DNA from 3 places in the Streptomyces sp. NPDC028722 genome. Region 3 is predicted to be linked to each of the others. Evidence: riboswitches for the same ligand, from Rfam matches in the RefSeq annotation. Region 3 holds a riboswitch; each other region holds the start of a gene.
The links. Region 3 has a riboswitch for cobalamin ahead of AB0F03_RS18020 (CbtB-domain containing protein). Riboswitches for the same ligand answer to the same signal wherever they lie in the genome.
Positions count from the first base shown of each region.

Region 1: it holds a riboswitch for cobalamin, as region 3 does, so the genes downstream of both, AB0F03_RS23070 (cobalamin biosynthesis protein) here and AB0F03_RS18020 (CbtB-domain containing protein) in region 3, are expected to answer to the same signal.
Region 2: it holds a riboswitch for cobalamin, as region 3 does, so the genes downstream of both, AB0F03_RS13100 (HoxN/HupN/NixA family nickel/cobalt transporter) here and AB0F03_RS18020 (CbtB-domain containing protein) in region 3, are expected to answer to the same signal.

Region 1 covers NZ_JBEZWU010000015.1:136,956-140,219, reverse strand. The annotation lists gene AB0F03_RS23080 (inorganic phosphate transporter) at 1-439, shown strand, start outside; gene AB0F03_RS23075 (hypothetical protein) at 475-702, shown strand; cobalamin riboswitch at 835-977, shown strand; gene AB0F03_RS23070 (cobalamin biosynthesis protein) at 1,090-2,034, shown strand; gene AB0F03_RS23065 (cobyric acid synthase) at 2,031-3,264, shown strand, end outside.
Region 2 covers NZ_JBEZWU010000006.1:352,358-355,621, reverse strand. The annotation lists gene AB0F03_RS13110 (glycoside hydrolase family 13 protein) at 1-1,253, opposite strand, end outside; gene AB0F03_RS13105 (metalloregulator ArsR/SmtB family transcription factor) at 1,334-1,684, opposite strand; cobalamin riboswitch at 1,763-1,948, shown strand; gene AB0F03_RS13100 (HoxN/HupN/NixA family nickel/cobalt transporter) at 1,976-3,061, shown strand; gene AB0F03_RS13095 (nucleoside hydrolase) at 3,069-3,264, opposite strand, start outside.
Region 3 covers NZ_JBEZWU010000010.1:86,914-90,177, reverse strand. The annotation lists gene AB0F03_RS18025 (hypothetical protein) at 1-1,271, shown strand, start outside; cobalamin riboswitch at 1,376-1,512, shown strand; gene AB0F03_RS18020 (CbtB-domain containing protein) at 1,548-1,769, shown strand; gene AB0F03_RS18015 (CbtA family protein) at 1,790-2,542, shown strand; gene AB0F03_RS18010 (histidine phosphatase family protein) at 2,685-3,264, opposite strand, start outside.

The DNA.
Region 1 (3,264 bases), on a different contig from region 3:
CCTCTCCACCACCCACGTCGTCTCCGGCTCGGTGATGGGCGCCGGCCTCGGCCGCAAGGGCGGTGTGGTCCGCTGGTCCACCGCCACCCGCATGTTCATCGCCTGGGCGCTCACCCTCCCGGCCGCCGCGCTGGTCGGCGCGGGTGCCGAGTCCGTCACCGGCCTGGGTGACTGGGGCACCGCCGCCGTCGCCGTCTTCCTCGTCGCCGCCAGCGCCGCGATCTGGAAGTTCTCCCGCCGCGAGGTCGTGGACCACACCCACGTGGTCCAGGAGACCGGCGAGCCGGCCGGTGTGATCACCACCGCCATGGCCGCCGTGACCCCGCCCCCGGCCGGCCCGGTCGCCATCGACCTGGACATCGCCTTCCCACGGCAGGCCACCAGCCCGGTCCCGGCCGCCGAGCCCGCTCCCCCGGCCGCCCCGGCCGCCACCGTCTGAGCCCGGTCACCCCGGTTACCGAAGGAAGCATCCCCATGAAGATCGACTGGGCGGCTCTCGGCTCCGTCTTCGGAGTGAGCCTCGTGGCCACCGTGGGCCTGGTGTCCCTGTTCACCCTCGGCATCGCGGGCCTGCACCGGCGCGAGAAGGCCGTGGCGCAGGGCGGCACCGCCGGCCTCGCCGTCACCGGCGCCTACCTCTGCTTCGCGGCCTGCGCGGCGGCGGTGGCGTACGGCATCCACCTGGTCGTGGCCAAGGCCTGACCCGGACCCTCTCGGAGGCTCCCCCGCACCGGTCGTGCGGGGGAGCCTCCGTCCTGTTCCCACCCGTCCCGCGCGTCCCGCGGTGTGGGGATGGGCACACTCTCCCCACGCAGGTCAACGGCAAGTTGACGGCCCTTCCGGGCGCGTGGTGGACTGCCCAGGCCATCTACGGCGGCAGAAGAGGAAGCCGGTGCGAATCCGGCGCGGTCCCGCCACTGTCACCGGGGAGTCATCCCCGGGAGCCAGGAACTCTCGCCGCCGATCGACGTCGAACCAGGGCGCGGACACCCTGAGTGAGGACCTACAGCGACATGCTCGGCTGCCCATCGAGGACCCGTTCGAGGACCCGTACCCGGACCGCTTCCGTCCCCGCGGCCGGCTGAGCCGATGGGTGCCGATCGCACTTACGCGTACGGCGCCGCCGCCGGTCTCCTCGGTGACCTGCTCCTCGGCGATCCGCGCCGCGGGCATCCGGTCGCCGTGTTCGGCCGGGCGGCCGGAGCCGTGGAACGCGCCCTGTGGCACGACCACCGCGGCTGGGGTGCCCTGCACACCGCCGTGTGCGCCGGCGGCGCCGTCGCGCTGGGCGCGCTGGCCGCACGCGCCGCACGCCCCCGTCCCGCCGTCTCCGCCGCGCTGACCGCCGCCGCCACCTGGGCCGTCGTCGGCGGCACCTCGCTCGCCCGTGAGGCCCGAACCGTCGGGCGCGCGCTGGAGGCCGGGGACGTCGAAGCCGCCCGGGCCCGGCTGCCCCACCTGTGCGGCCGGGACCCGCAGGCGCTGGACGCCGACGGCATCGCCCGGGCCGTGGTCGAGTCGGTCGCCGAGAACACCTCCGACGCCGTGGTCGGCGCCCTCGTCTGGGGTGCCGTGGCCGGTGTCCCGGGGCTGCTCGGATTCCGGGCGGTCAACACCCTGGACGCGATGGTGGGCCACAGGTCGCCCCGCCACCGGCGTTACGGCTGGGCCTCCGCCCGCCTCGACGACGTCGCCGGCTGGCCCGGGGCCCGGCTCACCGCCGTACTCGCCACCCTCGCCGGGCCCGATCCGCGCGGTGCCGCGCGGGCCTGGCGGGCCGACGCCTCCCGGCATCCGAGCCCCAACGCCGGTCCCGTGGAGGCCGCGTTCGCGGGCGCCCTCGGGGTACGGCTGGGCGGGACGCTCTCCTACGGCGGCCGGGTCGAACACCGGCCCGTGCTCAACGGCGGCACCGGACGCCCGGTCCGGGTCACCGACATCGACCGGGCCGTACGGCTCTCCCGCCGCGTCGGCCTGCTCGCGCTCGGCGCCACGCTCGCCGCGCGCGGCCTGATGAAGGGACGTGCGAAGTGAACGGGGGTCTCCTCGTCGCCGGCACCACCTCCGACGCCGGCAAGAGCGTCGTGACGGCCGGGATCTGCCGCTGGCTGGTCCGCCAGGGCGTGAAGGTGGCGCCGTTCAAGGCGCAGAACATGTCCCTGAACTCGTTCGTCACCCTGGAAGGGGCGGAGATCGGACGGGCGCAGGCCATGCAGGCACAGGCCTGCCGGGTCGAGCCCACCGCGCTGATGAACCCGGTGCTGCTCAAGCCGGGCGGCGAGCAGAGCAGCCAGGTGGTGCTGCTCGGCAAGCCCGTCGGGGAGCTGAGCGCGCGCGGCTACCACGGGGGCCGCCAACAGCGCCTGCTCGGCACGGTGCTGGACTGCCTGGCCGAGTTGCGGGGCACGTATGACGCGGTGATCTGTGAGGGGGCGGGCAGTCCGGCCGAGATCAACCTGCGGCGGACGGACATCGTCAACATGGGCATCGCCCGCAACGCGCGGCTGCCCGTGCTGGTGGTGGGGGACATCGACCGCGGGGGCGTCTTCGCGTCCTTCTTCGGCACCGTCGCCCTGCTCTCCCCCGAGGACCAGGAACTGGTGGCCGGGTTCCTCGTGAACAAGTTCCGCGGTGACGTGTCGCTGCTGGAGCCGGGCCTGGACATGCTGCACGGGCTCACCGGGCGGCGGACGTACGGCGTCCTGCCCTTCCGGCACGGCCTCGGCATCGACGAGGAGGACGGGCTGAGAGTGTCCCTGCGGGGCACCGTCCGCGAGTCCTCCGTGACGCCCCCGGTCGGCGCGGACGTGCTGCGGGTCGCCGTCTGCGCGGTCCCGCTGATGTCCAACTTCACCGACGTGGACGCCCTCGCCGCCGAACCGGGCGTCGTCGTGCGCTTCGTGGACCGCCCCGAGGAACTGGCCGACGCCGATCTCGTGGTGGTCCCGGGCACGCGCGGCACCGTACGGGCGCTCCAGTGGCTGCGGGACCGCGGGCTGGCGGACGCCCTCCTGCGGCGGGCCGCCGAGGGGCGCCCCGTGCTCGGCATCTGCGGCGGCTTCCAGATGCTCGGCGAGCACATCGAGGACGAGGTCGAGTCGCGCGCCGGACACGTCCCCGGGCTCGGCCTGCTCCCCGTCCGGGTCCGCTTCGCCCGCGAGAAGACCCTCGCCCGGCCCGTCGGCGAGGCCTTCGGCGAGCGGGTCGAGGGGTACGAGATCCATCACGGGGTGGCCGAGCTCACCGGCGGGGACGCCTTCCTGG
Region 2 (3,264 bases), on a different contig from region 3:
TGCCCGGTCTGCTCCCAGATCGGGTCCTGGAGCACCTCGGTGGGCAGGTCGGCGACCTCGGACAGACCGAGTTCCTCACCCTGGTAGAGGTACGCCGAGCCGGGCAGCGCCAGCATCAGCAGGGTCGCGGCCCGGGCCCGGACGAGACCCGCCGCCGTGTCGACGGCGGGCGCCGTGCCGCCGGACAGCAGCCAGGCGGCCGGGTCGGTGCCGGGCGGCAGCACGAGGCGGGAGGCGTGCCGGACGACGTCGTGGTTGGACAGCACCCAGGTGGCGGAGGCACCGACGGCCCGGGCCGTGGCCAGCGAGGCGGTGATGACGTCCCGCAGTTCCTCCGCGTCCCACGGCGCCCCCAGGTACTCGAAGTTGAACGCCTGGCCGAGTTCGTCGGGGCGGGCGTACAGGGCGCGGCGGGCGCCCGGCACCCAGGCCTCGGCGACGGCGGTGCGCGGCGGGCTGTAGGCGTCGAAGACCTTGCGCCAGTCGCGGTAGATCTCGTGGACCTCGTCGCGGTCCCAGTACGGGTGGCTGCCGGGCGGGACCACCAGCAGGGCCTCCTCGCCGGACGCGCCGACGTCGCCGACGTCCCGCAGCGGCTCGGTGAGGTCCTTGACCAGGCCGTGGGCGACGTCGACCCGGAACCCGTCGACCCCCCGGTCGGACCAGAACCGCAGGGTGGTGCGGAAGTCGGCGCGGACCTCCTCGTTGTCCCAGTTGAGGTCGGGCTGTTCGGGGGCGAAGAGATGCAGGTACCACTCGCCGTCGGGCACCCGCCGCCACGCGCTGCCGCCGAACAGCGACTGCCAGTCGGTGGGCGGGAGTTCGCCGTGCGCGCCGCGGCCCGCCCGGAAGACGTAGCGGTCGCGGGCGGCGGAGCCGGGGGCGGTGCGCAGCGCCTCCTGGAACCAGGGGTGCCGGTCGGAGGTGTGGTTGGGGACGAGGTCGACGACGACCTTCAGGCCGAGCCGGTGCGCCTCGGCGACCAGGGCGCCGAAGTCGTCCAGGGTGCCCAGGCGCGGGTCGACGTCCCGGTGGTCGGCGACGTCGTAGCCGCCGTCCGCGAGTTCGGAGGGGTAGAAGGGGCTCAGCCACAGAGCGTCCACACCGAGCGTCGCCAGGTGGTTCAGGCGCTCGGTGATGCCCCTCAGGTCGCCCAGGCCGTCGCCGTCGGCGTCCGCGAAGCTGCGCGGATAGACCTGGTAGATGACGGCCTGCCGCCACCAGTCGGGGTTCCTGGACGAGAGGTCTGCCATGCGGGCTCCCATGGACGGACGACGGTACGGACTCTGTATCTGTCCACCTTGCCCGGAAAGGGAACCTTTTTCGCGGCCGGTCAGGGGGCGCAGTGCTCCAGCAGGCCGCGCACCTGCGCGTCCACCACCCGGTAGCGCACCACCCGTCCCTCCTTCTCCCCCGCCACGACCCCGGCCGCCCGCAGCAGCCGCAGCGCCTGGGAGACGGCGGGGTCGTTCATGCCGGTGGCGATCGCGAGGTCGGAGACGGCGAGCGGACCGGTGCGGTGCAGGGCGAGCAGCAGCGCGAGCCGGTTGGCGTCGGCCAGGAGGGAGAAACGGCCGGCCCAGGTGCGCAGGTGATCCGCGTCGCCGATGGCGGCGATCGCCTCGCACACCCGGTGACCGTCGATGGTGCGACGGTCGGCTCGGTCGGCAGGCACGAGATGCATGACGCCATCCTCGCAGGCACCGATGTGATCTTGAATACCTGCGCAGGTGCGCAGCTATGCAGACGACCGCCCGCCCCTCTACGGTGGGCGGGCCGTGGTGCTCGGGAAGTCGATGCAAGATCGACGCGGCCCTCGCCACTGTGATCAGGGAGTTCCCGTTCCGTCCGGCAACCGCCGGGCCACTGGTCGTACGCGACCGGGAAGGCAGGAACGGCGGACGCGGACCTGTAAGCCAGGAGACCGGCCACGGCACTCACGAAGTGATCCACGAGGTGCTGGAGCGTGAACCTGATGACCGACGCCGCGTCTTTCCGCTGGCGACGTGAGGACACCGTCAAGACGGCGGGGCTGATGGCGGTGATAGTCGCCCTGCACGTCGTCGCCTTCGGGATCCTCTTCCTCCTCGTCGCCCCCCGGCACTACCGGGTGGGCACCGACGTCTTCGGCGTCGGACTCGGCGTCACCGCCTACACCCTCGGCATGCGGCACGCCTTCGACGCCGACCACATCGCCGCCATCGACAACACGACCCGCAAGCTGATGGCCGACGGCAAGCGGCCCGTGTCGGTGGGCTTCTGGTTCGCGCTCGGCCACTCCAGCGTCGTCGTCCTGCTGGCGCTGCTCATCGCGGGCGGCACCTCCCTCGCCGGGAAGGTCATGAACGAGGGATCCAGCACCCACCAGGTGCTCGGCGTCCTCGGGACCACGATCTCCGGCACGTTCCTCTACCTCATCGCGGCCCTGAACCTGTTCGCGCTGGTGGGCATCCTCCGGGTGTTCCGCGCCATGCGCGCCGGGGCGTACGACGAGAAGGAGCTAGAACAGCACCTGGACTCGCGCGGCTTCATGAACCGGCTCCTCGGCCGCCTCACCAAGTCCGTGACCCGGCCGGGCCAGATGTACCCGCTCGGCTTCCTCTTCGGCCTCGGCTTCGACACGGCCACCGAGGTCACGCTGATGGTGATGGCCGGCTCGGGCGCGGCGGCCGGCCTGCCCTGGTACGCGGTCCTGTGCCTGCCGCTGCTCTTCGCCGCCGGGATGAGCCTGTTCGACACCCTCGACGGCACGTTCATGAACTTCGCCTACCAGTGGGCGTTCTCCAACCCCGTCCGCAAGGTGTTCTACAACCTCGCCATCACCGGCCTGTCCATCGCCGTCGCCTTCTTCATCGGCACCATCGAACTGGTCGGCGTCCTGCACGAGAAGTTCGGCCTGCACGACGACCTGACCGGCTGGGTCGCCGGCCTCGACCTGGACAACGTCGGCTACCTCATCGTCGGCCTGTTCGTCGTCGTCTGGGCGGCGGCGCTGACGTACTGGCGCTTCGCCAGGGTGGAGGAGCGCTGGTCGGAACGGGTACCGGCCACCGCCGACTAGACAGGGCCTAGCGGCCGACGGTCTCCAGGTACAGCCGCACGTACCGGTCCACGTCCACCTCCAGCGCCACGTCCACGAGGGTCTGTTCGCGGCGGCCCTCGTGGATCTCGGACTCGCCGGGGCGGGGCCGGCGGTCCACGACCGTCTGCCCGCGGGACGGGCCGGGGGCCAGGGTGACCTCCACCGGCAGCAGCCGGGTGGTG
Region 3 (3,264 bases):
GCGGCGGGGGACTCCGGGTCGTCATGGGCAGGGAGATCCCCGACGGCTGGATCGCGCCGGTGCAGAGCCCGCGGCTCAGACGTCCCCAGCTGCTGCGCGCGGTGCTGGCGGACGGCGAACTCGATGTGCGGGTGCTCGGCCAGCGCGCCACCGGGCGGTACGAGCGGATCCGGGAACCCGGGCACGCTGCCGTGCTGCTGGAGTCGCTCGCGCTGAGCACACGCCTTCCCATCCTGCTGATGCACCCCCGGGACCAGGCGGCCTGGACCACGGCGGCCGACGCCTCGGGACAACTCGCCGGACTGGCCCAGGTCGTGACGCTCAACTACGTCACCGCGCAGGCCGTGCGCCGGGTCCACGAACAGGTGGCCGTCCCCAGCGGCGGGGCCCGGCTGGTCTGGCCCAACCTCGGCCTGGAACATCCCGCCTACTCGCGGGAGCAGATGTCCCAGCCGTCCTTCGTGAGCAGGCGGCTGATGCCGTCGCTGGCCCATCTCTCCGTCATCGCCCGGGGCAGTGACACGGCGTGGGAGCGGGCACGGCAGGCCTCGTACCGGGAGGGGGCACGCAGAGCCGCAGAGCGGCTGTCGCGCGCGCAGGCGGCCGGCGACACGACCGCCGAACTCCAGGCGCTGAAGGAACGCGCGCGGCAGCTGGAGGAGGACGCCAGGTCGTGGGAGGACATGGCCCAGAGCTGTATGGAGGACCGTGACAAGGCGCAGTCCGAGGCCACCGCCGCCGAGGCGCTGCGCCAGGACCGGGACTACTGGAAGAACCTGTACCTGGACCTGTCGCGGGGCGGGAGCGGACAGGCCGCCGAGCCGGACGTCTGGCACGGGATCCCGGTCCTGGGCCCCGACGCCGTACCGACGTTCGAGGCTCTCGCCAGGACGTCGGAGGAGCGCATCGTGTTCACGGTGCGGGCGGCGCGCGCCTGGAAGGCCTCCCAGTACCCGTATCCCGAGGAGATGACCGACCAGCTGATCGCCCTCGCGCAGGCCGCGATGGACCTGTACACCAAGCCCGGCAAGCGGCCCCGGCTCGACCAGTGGTTCTACGACCAGCACGGGCTGAGGTTCGCGAACAGCGACGAGAAGCTGAGCAAGAACAAGGACAAGCGCTACTTCACGTTCGAGGACAAGCGCCGGGACGGGCTGCCGCACATCAAGGTCCGGGACGCCGTGTCGCCCAACGAGGCCGGACGCATCTACTTCGCCCTGGATCCCGAGGGCAAGCGCCTGATCGTGAACCATGTGGGGCTGCACCTGTGACTCGCCCCGGCCGGTCGCGTCGTACGGCCGAGGGGCGTACGCCGATGCCGCGGGCGACGGCGTCCGGCCGCCCGTCCGCCGGGAGTGCGCCCTTGGCCGTACGGGCACCAGGCGGTACGGTCGGTCCGAATCGACGACGGTCGACGGAAGCCGGTGGAACTCCGGCACGGTCGCGCCACTGTATGCGAGAGCCTCCGGGTGTTCGTGAGTCAGACCCGTGGCCGTCGTCCTGTGCACCACCGAGATGGGACGCGAACTCCCAGAGGAGGTCCTGCCATGGCGCAGACCGTCGCCCGGCCGACAGCCACCATCCCTGCCGTACCGGCGAAACTGCCGCTGAAGGCCATCGCTCCGTGGGCGGTCTTCTTCGGCATTCTCATGCTCGTCCTGCTGTACTTCGTCGGCGCCGAACAGGGCGCCACCTCCGTGTTCGACGGCACGGACGTCCACGAGTGGGTGCACGACGCCCGCCATCTGCTCGGCTTCCCCTGCCACTGACGCGAGGGACGCCCCCATCCATGAACTCCGCGACGGTGAGGAACCTCCTCGTGCGGGGCATGCTCGCCGGCCTGGCCGCCGGCGTGCTCGCCCTGCTCACCGCCTACTTCCTCGGCGAGCCGAGCGTCGACAGCGCGATCGGCTTCGAGGACGCCCACTCCCACACGCACGGGGCGGAAGCCGTCTCCCGCTCCGTGCAGTCCACCGCCGGCCTCGCCACCGGCGTCCTCGTCTACGGGGTCGCGTTCGGCGGCATCGCCGCGCTCGCCTTCTGCTTCGCGCTCGGCCGCGTCGGCCGCTTCTCCCCGCGGGCGATCGCGCTGCTGCTGTCGGGCTGCGCGCTGCTCGCCGTGTACGTCGTGCCGTTCCTGAAGTACCCGGCCAACCCGCCCTCCGTCGGTGACCCCGGCACCATCGGCAGGCGGACCGGCCTGTACGTCCTGATGATGCTGCTCGGCGTGCTCCTCGCGGTCGCCGCCACCCTCCTGGGCAAGCGGCTCGCACCCCGGCTGGGCACCTGGTACGCCACCGTCGCCGCGGTGGCCGCCTTCGCCTTCATGACGGCACTGGCCTACGCCTTCCTGCCGGCCGTCAACGAGGTGCCGAAGGACTTCCCGGCCGCCCTGCTGTGGCGGTTCCGTCTCTCCGCGCTGGCCGTCCAGGCCGTCCTGTGGGCCGGTTTCGGCCTGCTCTTCGGCGAGTTCGCCCAACGGCTGCTGCACCCGGAGCCCGCACCGTCCGCCGCCGGGCGGCCGGTCGCCGCACCACACTGAACCACCACCGGACGCGAGAGGGCTTCTCGGACCCGTCCGAGGGGCCCTCTCCGCGTTCCCGACGGCGGACAGCGAACGGCGGACAGCGAACGGCGGACGGCGGACAGCGGACGGCGTCAGCGGGCGGCGTCAGCGGGCGGCGTCAGCGGCCGGACGCGGTGCCGAGCGGGTGGCCGAGCCGCAGATTCCAGCGCCCGGACCGGCCGGTGACCTCCGTCGCCGTGAGCGGCGGCACGTCCAGCCGCCAGAACGCGGCCAACGGCACGTCCAGGACGTGCACCACCACCGCGCGGACCACCTCCGGCTCCACCACGGCCACCGTCCGTCCGCCGGTGCGGCCGCACCGCTCCAGCCAGCGTCCGACGCGCTCGCACAGGTCCCGCACCGAGGCGCCGCCGTGCGGTACCGCGTCCGGATCGGCCAGCCAGCGGGCCAGCGCCGCCGGTTCGGCACCACCGACGTCCGCCAGCATCCGGCCCCGCCACCGGCCCACGTCCAGTCCGGCGAGTTCCGCCGCCTGGATGGCGTCGAGGCCGAGCGCCGACGCCGTCTCCCGGCAGCGGGTGCTGGGGGAGGTGAGGACCTGCCCGGCGGCGGGCACGTGCTCCGCCGCCGCCCCGGCCTCGGCCGCCCCCGCGCCGTCGAGCGAGTCGCCGTCGTCGAAACGGGCCCGCCGCAGGGAGGGGGTCGTCGCCGGCGCGATCAGGGTGACACGGGTCGTC